3 regions of the Mesobacillus jeotgali genome follow, and region 1 is predicted to be linked to each of the others. Evidence: predicted binding sites of a transcription regulator. Region 1 holds the regulator's gene; each other region holds the start of a gene.

Region 1 (3,689 bases):
TCGATTTTTTCAAGCTGCTTCCTGCGGCTCTGGGCACGCTTAGTCGTTGATGCCCTGGCCAGGTTTCGCTGGATAAAGTCCTGCAGCTTGGAGATCTCATCCTGCTGCTTCTCATACAGCTTCAGGTCGCGTTCGTAATTCGCGGCTTTCTGCTCTAAATATGAACTGTAATTGCCAGGAAACTTCGACAGCTGATGGCGGGAGATTTCATATACTTGGTTCACGACCTTATCAAGGAAGTAACGGTCGTGGGAGACAATCAGGATGGCTCCGTTATAGCCCTGCAAATACTGCTCAAGCCAGGAAAGCGTATCAATATCCAGGTGGTTCGTCGGTTCATCCAGTATCAAAATATCCGGGCGGGTCAATAATAGCTTCGCCAATGCGAGTCTAGTTTTCTGTCCGCCGCTTAAAGTGGATATTTTTGTGGAATAATCAAAAGAATGGAAGTTCAGCCCGTGGAGGACGGAACGGATATCGGCTTCATATTGGTAGCCGCCTTTTTCCTTGAACTGGACCTGCAGCAAGTCATACTCTTTTAGGACTCTTTCATATTCTGTCTCGTTTGACAGGATGTCTGGATCCGACATTTTTTCCTCAAGTCTGCGCAAGTCTTTTTCCATGTTGTGCAGATGGTCAAAAACAGCCAGCATTTCATCCCAGATGCTTTTCTCGGACTCCAGACCGGTATTTTGGGCCAGATAGCCAATTGTTGTACCTTTTGGGCGGATGATTTCGCCGCCGTCATGTGATTCGTACCCGGCGATGATTTTTAGCAGGGTTGATTTTCCTGCCCCGTTCCGGCCGACAAGCGCTACTCGGTCATTGGTCTGTATTTCAAACTTTATATTCGATAAAATAAGATCAGCAGCAAAATATTTTGATAGCTGATTAACCTGTAATAAAATCATTATTTTTCACCTCTATTGCCTTAGAGATAGTGTAACCCATTAATATAGGCACGGCAATATGTGCGAACTGCGGTAGGTGGGACGGTATAAAAAAATTCCCTTTGTATTGTGAACATTGAAACAAAGTTCACACACAAGTTTGACAAAATAGTGTATCATTTGGTAGAAAGGAGCTTTTACATGGCAGAATTTACGCATTTTAACGAAGAGGGCAGAGCAAAGATGGTCGATGTGAGTGAAAAAGCGGAGACGGTTCGTACTGCAGTCGCCCATTCAAGCATAACCGTGAATGAAGATATATATGTGAGAATCACTGAAAATAAAATGAAAAAAGGGGATGTCCTTGCAGTGGCACAGGTAGCAGGCATCATGGCGGCGAAAAAAACGTCAGAAATCATCCCGATGTGCCACCCGATTCCATTAACAGGCATTGACCTTTCATTCGAATGGGAGCAAAATGGAAATGACTATATTTTAAATATCGCTGCATCTGTTAAAACAAAAGGGAATACGGGTGTAGAAATGGAAGCGTTAACAGCAGCTTCAGCTTGTGCGCTGACTGTTTATGATATGTGCAAGGCCGTTGATAAAGGCATGGTGATCGGCAAGACGTATCTTGTTGAAAAAACCGGCGGTAAAAACGGTGATTTCAAGAGAGAAGAAAAGTTGAGATAGAAATACGGACAGGGTGGAGGATGGAGAATGACGAATGATGCTATGAAGATTCCGCAGGCAACCGCAAAACGTTTGCCACTGTATTACCGGTTCTTATTGAACTTGCATTCTTCAGGTAAGCAAAGGGTGTCATCCGCGGAATTAAGTGAAGCGGTAAAAGTGGATTCAGCGACAATCCGGAGGGACTTTTCCTACTTTGGAGCTCTGGGTAAAAAGGGGTACGGCTACAATGTCAATTACCTGCTGACTTTTTTCCGAAAGACGCTTGACCAGGATGAACTGACGAAGGTAGCCTTGATTGGTGTCGGAAATCTGGGAACAGCATTTTTGAATTATAATTTTTCCAAGAACAATAATACGAAAATTGAGATCGCCTTTGATGTGGATCCAGGCAAGGTTGGCACGAAAATTGGTGACGTTGCAGTGTATCACATGGATGACCTTGACAAGGTTGTCGTCGAGGAAGGTATCCAGGTCGCAATCCTGACTGTTCCTTCAGCAGTAGCACAGTCGATAACAGACCGATTGGTGCAGGCGAATATCAAGGGAATCCTGAACTTTACACCAGCGAGACTGAATGTGCCGGCGTCCATCAGGATTCATCACATTGATTTGGCGGTTGAATTGCAGTCATTGATTTATTTCTTAAAGCATTATCCAACAGATACTGAAACAACAGAATCGGTAGAATAAAAAATAGCTCCTTCATGATGAAGGAGCTATTTTTTCTGTATATTCTTAAGTTTAAAATGGAACATGATCATCCTGATGCCGGACCCGAAGTCGAACGTGGCAAGGGCTACAAGCAGATAGCTAAAGAATCCCCAGCCTGTCTCATTTACATTCTGGATGGCGAAATAGGTGAATAAGCTGCCTAACAAGATGTAGACAACGCCTGAAAATAAAGGCGATTGCTTCATAACTTAAAATCCCCCAATAAAGCTTTGAATTTTCTCTGCTTCTTTTATCATTCTCTCAATGTCTTCCCTAAATACGGATTGAATCAGTACAACCATTGTATTCATTGTAACATGGGCAATGATTGGCACGATAATCCGCTTTGTTTTTACATAAAGGAAAGCAAAGGTGAATCCCATTGCTGAGTACAGGATCACATGCTCCGGCTCCATATGCGCAAGCGCGAATATGACAGAGCTTATGAGCGCTGAGAAAAAGAAATTCATTTTCTTATGCAGGCTGCCGAATATGATTTTTCGGAAGACGATTTCCTCTAATATAGGGCCAATAATCGAACTGACTAAAATGACAATCGGGAACATTTCGATCAGCTTGATGATTTCCTGTGTATTCTCCGAGCCCATTTCGATTCCAATCATATTCTCGATGCTTGCCGCAATCGATTGGGCGAACAGAGCAAGGAAGACACCAGCGAAAGCCCAGGCTGCTGAGCTTACCGGTGATGAAGCATCACGCAGGTCAGCACCTGTCCTGCGTTCCTTCCTTAGCAGCAGGAGCACAATCACAAGTGTCAGCGAAAAGCTGATCACGAGCCAGTAGGGAATCGAGAGTGTCTCCATTTCTTCCAGGCTTTTTCCCATTGCAGCTCCAATAAAGGCAACAATCGGGATGCCGATGAGGCTTGAAAGCTGCATGGCGATATAGGCGATAATGACGTACCAGTATTCCTTTTTCAATATGATAATCTCCTTCTATTCGGATCGGTCTATGTGTATGCCATAAAAGTTGTTATAAGAATGCTATCTATCCATTTTACTAGTAATCATCAGGAAAGTTCAAATATCAGGGTGTCTCGTGAACATTTTGGTTAAAATTCCGGTGAACTGGCATACTCTTTATGGTGGTCTTTTTTAGCCATGCTGCCGTGGAGTACGCGAAAAATAGTACTTGCTGTCGAAGGGCATGTAGGTAGATTTAGATGTTAATTTTTATAAAAAAAGTTAGGCTTCACGCTTGCAAAAAAAATAGAGATTCATTATTATATAAATTGTGTTAGCACTCTATTGAGGCGAGTGCTAATAAACAATAATCTACATATAATTTGAGGAGGTTGTTTCACTTGATCAAGCCACTAGGAGATCGCATTATTATCGAGCTTGTTGAGTCTGAAGAAAAAACTGCAAG
Region 2 (3,689 bases), 1.2 Mb from region 1:
AGCAGTTCAGGGCCTACTTTATTCAGCTTTTTCATCTGGGCAAAGTACTTCGGAGGCTCCGGCTGTCCGGCAAGCAGTTCCTCAACAAATTTGTCTTCCTCATGAATCTGGAAAGCCCAGTTGAATTTTTTCTCATATCCTAAAGTAGACATTGGCACAGCGCCAAGCGATTTTCCGCAAGCGCTACCTGCTCCGTGTGCTGGCCATACCTGCAGGAAGTCAGACAGCTTTTCCACTTTGCGAAGCGATTCGTACATCTGGTGTGCACCCGCTTTGGATGTATCCTTGATGCCTGCGGCTTTTTCTAGAAGGTCCGGGCGGCCTACATCGCCTACGAACAGGAAGTCTCCTGTGAAAATCCCCATCGGCTCATTGGCGCCGCCACCCTTATCTGTCAGCAGGAATGATATGCTTTCCGGTGTATGGCCCGGCGTGTGGATGACTTCAAAATAAATATTCCCAATATTGAACGTCGAGCCCTCTGTCAGCAATTCATGCTCATACTGGTCGACATATTGATACTTCCAGTCCTTATCCCCTTCATCGGAGACATACAGCTTCGCGCCATGATGGTGGGCAAGCTCCCTTGCTCCTGACAGATAATCTGCATGAATATGGGTTTCTGTTGCAGCTGAGACTTTGAGGCCTTCTTTTTTGGCGATATCCAGATAAGGCTGGATATTCCTTGCCGGGTCGATGACAATCGCTTCGCCCGTTCTCTGGCAGCCGATCAAGTAAGACATATGTGCAAGCTGATCATCAAAAAACGACTTGAAATACATATGAACTCCTCCTTCAGTTTGATAGGTGTATGAAGACTATACTCTCTTATACCCCGCCCCATATCTTTTAAAAGTCAAAAAACCATCAGTGCGAGTCGCTGCCTTGACTCTAATATATACCTATATCTGTATTTTACTCTGTTGAAAAATCTTCTTCAAATAAAAAGAACCTGCTCCAAAATTGGAACAGGTCTATTTTCCAGCAGGAAGCTTCATCATCCAAATATAGAGAAGAAGTGCAACGGAAACGGAAATGGCGGAAGCGATATAGATGCTGCCATAGCCAAGCCAGTGACCGATCTGGCCAAAAGTCATCGCTCCGACACCAACGCCCAAATCGAAAAAGGAGAAGAAGGTTGCGTTAGCCATACCTTTTCGATTCATCGGTGCATCCTGAACTGCCCATGCCTGAAGAGCCGGCTGGACCGAGCCGAAACCGAATCCGTACAAACCTGCTGCGATGAACATCACAAGGCTGTTTGGCAGCCAGGCTAACAGGATCATGGCGATCATGATTAGAAATGTCCCGGGTAGGAAGACGGCGCCATGTCCTTTCTTGTCATAGAGTTTGCCCGCAAATGACCGGGATAGCATTAGGGTAATCGCAAAAATAAAAAAGTACCATTCTATCCCTTCAATCCCCTTCTGTGCTGAGTAGAGAGGCAGGAATGAAGCGATTCCTCCGAATGTTGTTGTAATGAACAATAATAGCAAGGACGGCTGCAGGGCGGACTTTTCGTATACATCCCATCGTCGCTTGACCGCATTCTCTTCCGCTTTTCCTTCCGGTTTCTCCACCTTTTTATAGGTGATCCTTGATGCCAGCAGGAAGGCAGCAAGACCCAGGATCGCACTGATTAAAAATAACTGCTTGAATGTGATTGCCGCAGCCAGCGCAAGACCAAGCGTCGGTCCCATCGCGAGCGCAACGTTCCCGGAGAGACCGAAATATCCCATTCCTTCTCCCCTGCGCCGCGGCGGTATTAAGTCGGTTGCGATTGTACCAGATGCTGTTGTGGAAAATCCCCAGCCAATCCCCTGGACAATCCGCATTAAAAACAAGAAGGCAATTCCTGAAGCAAATCCAAATGAACCTACAGATACCACGAAAATGGCCAGCCCTGTCAGGTAAATGAACCCCCTCCCTTTCGTTTCTAGCATCCGTCCTGCAAATGGGCGCACAATCAATGCCGAAAATGTGAAAATCCCTACAACAAACCCGATCAATTGGTCATTCCCACCCAGATGCTCCACAAACAGCGGAATGGTAGGCAAAGTCATTTGAAAACCCAGGAAGATGAAGAAATTCGCCAGGAATATAAACATAAAGTCCCTGCTCCAGATTTTTTCAGTGCCCTGAGGCTGTTGAGCTGCTCCTGTTGATTGATCCATCTGCTTTCATCCTTTCTGATTCCATGCTTTGTTTAGGCACTGTTGCCAATCCATCCTTTTAAAAAGATTCACGTTCAATATTCCGTCAATTTGTTGTTGCATTTGTGTGAACAACTTCACAATTTGCTCATTTTTATTTCGGATTCTGATATATTGTAAGTGTAATCAATAATTACTTATTTTTGAAGGGAAGCGATTTAGATGTTCGCTAAATGGTTAAGAGAAAACAATATTGCTGCTGGCCTGTTGACTGTGATTAGGGTATGGCTCGGATATAACTGGATGACTGCTGGTTGGGGCAAATTGACTGGCGAAGGCTTTGACGCAAGTGGATATTTGAAAAACGCCGTTGCAAACCCGGTAAAGGGTCCAGACGGAAATGCAGTTTATGGCTGGTATGTGAACTTCCTTGAAAGCTTTGCGATCCCGAACGTTGAACTGTTCAACTTCATCGTGCCGCTGGGTGAATTCCTGGTTGGACTTGGCTTGCTCCTTGGAACTCTGACAACAGCAGCCATGTTCTTTGGACTTGTGATGAACTTCAGCTTCTTCCTTGCCGGAACCGTATCTCACAACCCAACTGACATCTTCTTCGGTTTCATCATCCTGTTCGCAGGCTACAATGCCGGCAAATACGGTTTAGACCGCTGGGTGGTTCCATTCATCCGCAAGACTGTATTCAAAAGAGAACCCGAAGCTGCCCATAAAGCAGTTTAACTTAAATCATAACCAGAGAGCTGGGCATTAGCCTGGCTCTTTTTTTACGTTTCTCCCAGCTAATTATTAACTTCCCCATTAATTCTTTATCCTCCCTAATTTTTCTCATCACACTATTTCCACGTCATTGCTTTTCCAAAGTGTTCAAAATCCTGACAATATGTTTTAGCTAATTTGTGAACAACAACTTGGAGCCCGCATTTCAAGGTAGAAGATTAATATATTGTAGTGTAATCAAATAATACTTCATCCTTGAAGGGAAGCGATTGATATGTTCACAAATTGGTTAAGGGAAAATAAGGTTGCCGCTGGCCTGTTGACTTTTTTAAGATTATGGCTTGGTTATAACTGGATGGTTGCTGGATGGCATAAAATGACCGGGGAAGGCTTTGATGCAACTGGATATTTGAAAAACGCCATTGCCAATCCGGTAAAAGGTCCTGATGGAAACATGGTTTATGGCTGGTATGTCTCTTTTCTGGAAAACTTCGCGCTGCCAAACATTGAGCTGTTCAACTTTATAGTACCGGTCGGTGAATTCCTCGTCGGCCTGGGACTCATCCTTGGCTGCCTGACAACTGCAGCAATGTTCTTCGGCTTAGTAATGAATTTCAGCTTCTTCCTAGCCGGAACCGTATCACATAATCCAACAGATATTTTCTTCGGCTTCATCATCCTCTTCGCTGGTTTTAACGCAGGGAAGTATGGGTTGGACTACTGGGTAATCCCATATATCCGAAAAACAATTTTCAAACAGAAAGCAGCCACTAAATGAATTTTCGGCCTCCTGCGCTCAGG
Region 3 (3,689 bases), 1.0 Mb from region 1:
CGGTGTTATTATTGGGTCAATAAAGAGAAGCCACGGAAAAAAAGAAAAGCGGATGCGCCTTGGTTAGCCCCGACTAGCGTTGGAGGGCCGACCGATGAAGTCGCTCTTTGACTTCATTTGGCTGACCGAAACGTCTCGAGGGGCTAGGCGCAGGAGCTAGACAATTCTCAAAGTGAGATCAATGCTTTTTAAATTCAAAAAAAGGGTGATGACCATGCCAAACACAACTAAAGCAACTCATTCAATTGAAATTAAAGAATTACTCCAGTTTGCCGACCGTACTATCCAAGTGCAAAAAGGATCGTACCTGTTCCAGGAAGGCATGGAGGCAGAAGAGCTTTATTTGATCCTGGGCGGCAAGGTCCAAATCAGCAAAGTCACTCAGGATGGCCGCGAGCTTGCCTTAAGAATTTGCGGAGAAAATGATATTTGCGGAGAGTTGACACTTTTTACTGATGCACCTAAGTATCTCTTAAGTGCGCTGGTCCTCGAAGATGCGAAAATCGCAGCCATCAGAAAAGATGTGATCGAAAAGGAGATTTTCCACAATCCATCACTTGCTTTTGAATTCATGAAGTGGATGAGCGATCATTTCCGTAAAACGCAGACTAAATTCCGCGACCTGGTTCTTAACGGGAAAAAAGGTGCATTATTCTCTACCTTGATCCGAATGACAAACAGCTATGGTGTCCAGAAAGATACCGGCATTTTGATCGACCTGCCACTGACTAACCAGGAGCTGGCCAATTTCTGCGGAACTTCACGCGAAAGTACAAACCGGATCTTGAACGACCTGAAGCGAGAAGGAATCATTTCAATTAAAAAAGGGAAAATCCTCGTACATGATGTAGATTATTTACGCCAGGAAATAGGCTGTGAAAACTGCCCGGCAGTCTTTTGTTCAATTGATTAAGAAAAGCGCAGGCGCCTTGGTCAGCCCCGACAAACGTTGGAGAGCCGACCGGTGAAGTCCTTCTTTGACTTCATTAGGCGGATCGAAACGTCTCGAGGGGCTAGGATCTGGAGCTGGATTAATATAAAAAAAAGCGAGTGAATGTCCTGATGACATCACTCGCTTTTTTTATTGTTCCCCAGGAGAGCTTTGTCAGCTCTCCTGTTTTTGCTTTCTCAACGCTTTAGGGATGTAAACGCAGAATGGCTCGCTCTCCAGGTAATCACCGGTCATGGCGTATGCTCTTGAACGAGACCCCCCGCATACATGCCTGAATTCGCACACTCCGCATTTTCCTTTGTACTCATCAGGATTCCTTAATGATTTGAAGACTGGAGAATCCCTGTAAATATCTGCAAGGGGTTGTTCCCTTACGTTCCCTGCTTTTACAGGCAGCAGTCCGCTTGGGTATACATCTCCTACGTGGGAAATGAAGACAAAACCATTGCCATCATTGACACCTTTTGGCGCACGGCCAAGGCCGTCGATAGAGCCAGTCAACCCTTCCTTTGTCAGTGCAGTCAAATAATCAATTTCTTCTGTATGATCCTTTGCTTCGCGCATTTTTTGCTGGATGACAACCCGGCGATAATGCTGTGCAGCTGTTGTTTTAATGTCAAACTTAACCCTTTTGCTTAGATCATACAGCCAGGTGAAGACTTTCTCATGCTCCACCGGAGAGATCATGTCCTTTTCCTGTCCGCGTCCTGTCGGAACTAGGAAAAACACACTCCAAAGTACACAATCCAAATCTTCGACCATCTTAGCCATTTCATCCAAATACTCAATATTATACCGTGAAATGACAGTATTGATTTGAATCGGGATTTCCAGTTCATGCAAGTACTTGATTCTTTCCATCGTTAAATCAAAAGAACCTGCTGTTCCCCTGAAGTGATCATGGACTTCAGCTGTTGGTCCGTCAATGCTGAAAGCCCAGCGGGACAATCCAACTGACTTCGCCTTTTCAATCGCTTCTTTCGTCACATTAGGTGTCGCACTTGGTGTCATTGAAACACGCACACCTTTTTTCACCGCATATTCGGCGATATCAAAAACGTCTTCCCTCATCAATGGGTCTCCACCCGTGAACACAAGCATCGGATTATTCATCTCATATATTTGGTCAATCAGCGCTTTACCTTCTTCAAAGGACAATTCACGCGGATCTCTTCTATATTGTGCTTCCGCACGACAGTGCAGGCATTTTAATTGGCAGGCTCTGGTTAGTTCCCAAATCACAATGAATGGGTCTTTGTTAAAATCTCTATCGAACATCATTGGCGCCTCCTTAAGTACTTCTCTATAAAAGAAGTATATAAGTGTTTCCAACATGATTAAGTGAACTAACTCACATAAATGGACCTCTTATCGCCATTTTGTATGACAATTTTGTGACCTGAAGAACAAAAAGCGCAAGCGCCTCGTTCAGCCTCGACAAGCGCTGGAGGGCCGACCATTGAAGTCGTTCTTTGACTTCATTGGGCGGACCGAAGCGACTCGAGGGGCTAGGCGCTGGAGCTGGATTAAGAAAACCAACAATAGAAAAAAGCAGCAGGAGTGTTCCGAGACCAGTGAAAAACCACTCTTTTTTCTTTCCCTTTTGTTAGCTCATTTGAAATGAACTCCAATTTACATAGATTTCACCGAAATAAGCAGTAAAAAAGAGGAAGCGATCGCCGCTATCCTCTTTAAATTTACTGCTATTGCGGCTAATTTTGATTGTACAGACACACTTAAAAGACCATACCCCCTGGCTCGGGATAGGCCATGAAACCTTTTAAGCTCCGCATTTTTCCCTTCGATGGTTGCTCGCTTTTTATACTTTTTCTTAAATTCCTCAGTTTTTTGATACTGGGATATTTCATAAAATTCAGAGGTGTTCAATCCAACGACCAAGATTCTTCTCGCGCTGGTCTTTGCACACTCATCATGCAAGGGACAGGCCTTACATTGGTTGATCTCGAAGTAATACTTATAGCCCTCTCTGACACCATCTTTTCTCTTTGATTTATAGCGTTTTTTATTTAGTGTTGTATTCCCCTGGCTGCACTGCCATTCATCCGAATCTTTATTATAGGTAAATTCACTTTCATCCAGCCTGTATACTAGGGAGCTAACTGGTATGTATGGTCGGGCATTAAGTTCCTGTATGTCATCGAGAATGTATTTTCTGAAATAGGCCTTATCTCCATAAACTTCATCGATGTTCATACCTGATTTAAGGGTATCTTTTAACATTTCTTTTGCGTAACCGCCATCCATATAAGCGCCATCTGATGTTCGGACTGAAGTGATAATTCGCTCATCCGTTGTCATAACGAACTCTGTTTTATAGCCATAAAAATCCTGGGTTTTACTTTTTCGTCCAACCCTCGCATCTTCATCTATAAGTGATCGAATGCCTTTTTGATTCATGAATTTCGGGTCACTGAGGATGTCTTTCGCTTTCTGGATCATCTGCTGGGTTTCCTGTTCATGGCCTGAAATGTTTTTTTCTGCTTCATCAATGACGGTTTCCAAGTATTGTTTCATGACCTTCTTGGCTTCATGGTGATCCGGAATGTCCTGGTAATCTGGTACCTCCGGTATATTTTCCAAGGAGTGACCCGATTCAATTTCATAGGCACCAACGATTTTCTTGGCGATATGCTTCATTAATCTTTCAGGTGTCTTCTTTATTGTATTTGCTTCAATATGGGTGGCATCAATGCTCACACTCTTCCCTTCAAGGATC

The links. The regulator Rex, encoded in region 1, represses fermentation and respiration genes when NADH is low (regulators of the CRP and FNR family bind a similar motif). The targets are predictions, from matches to a motif close to TTGTGAAATATTTCACAA.
Region 2: a site for Rex is predicted at 2,279-2,296, ahead of FOF60_RS20140 (DoxX family membrane protein). Genes of this name have one in related genera too.
Region 3: a site for Rex is predicted at 2,292-2,309, ahead of FOF60_RS06450 (TIGR04053 family radical SAM/SPASM domain-containing protein). Genes of this name have one in related genera too.

What each region holds. Positions count from the first base shown of each region.
Region 1 covers NZ_CP109811.1:249,270-252,958, forward strand. Annotated here, with positions in the region: gene abc-f (ribosomal protection-like ABC-F family protein) at 1-911, opposite strand, end outside; gene moaC (cyclic pyranopterin monophosphate synthase MoaC) at 1,092-1,586, shown strand; gene FOF60_RS01380 (redox-sensing transcriptional repressor Rex) at 1,614-2,279, shown strand; gene FOF60_RS01385 (YdiK family protein) at 2,306-2,506, opposite strand; gene FOF60_RS01390 (CPBP family intramembrane glutamic endopeptidase) at 2,510-3,241, opposite strand; gene groES (co-chaperone GroES) at 3,625-3,689, shown strand, end outside.
Region 2 covers NZ_CP109811.1:3,930,606-3,934,294, forward strand. Annotated here, with positions in the region: gene FOF60_RS20130 (MBL fold metallo-hydrolase) at 1-782, opposite strand, end outside; gene FOF60_RS20135 (MFS transporter) at 975-2,174, opposite strand; gene FOF60_RS20140 (DoxX family membrane protein) at 2,376-2,891, shown strand; gene FOF60_RS20145 (DoxX family protein) at 3,163-3,666, shown strand.
Region 3 covers NZ_CP109811.1:1,298,399-1,302,087, reverse strand. Annotated here, with positions in the region: gene FOF60_RS06455 (Crp/Fnr family transcriptional regulator) at 215-913, shown strand; gene FOF60_RS06450 (TIGR04053 family radical SAM/SPASM domain-containing protein) at 1,106-2,233, opposite strand; partial or broken gene FOF60_RS06445 (IS1182 family transposase) at 2,612-3,689, opposite strand, start outside.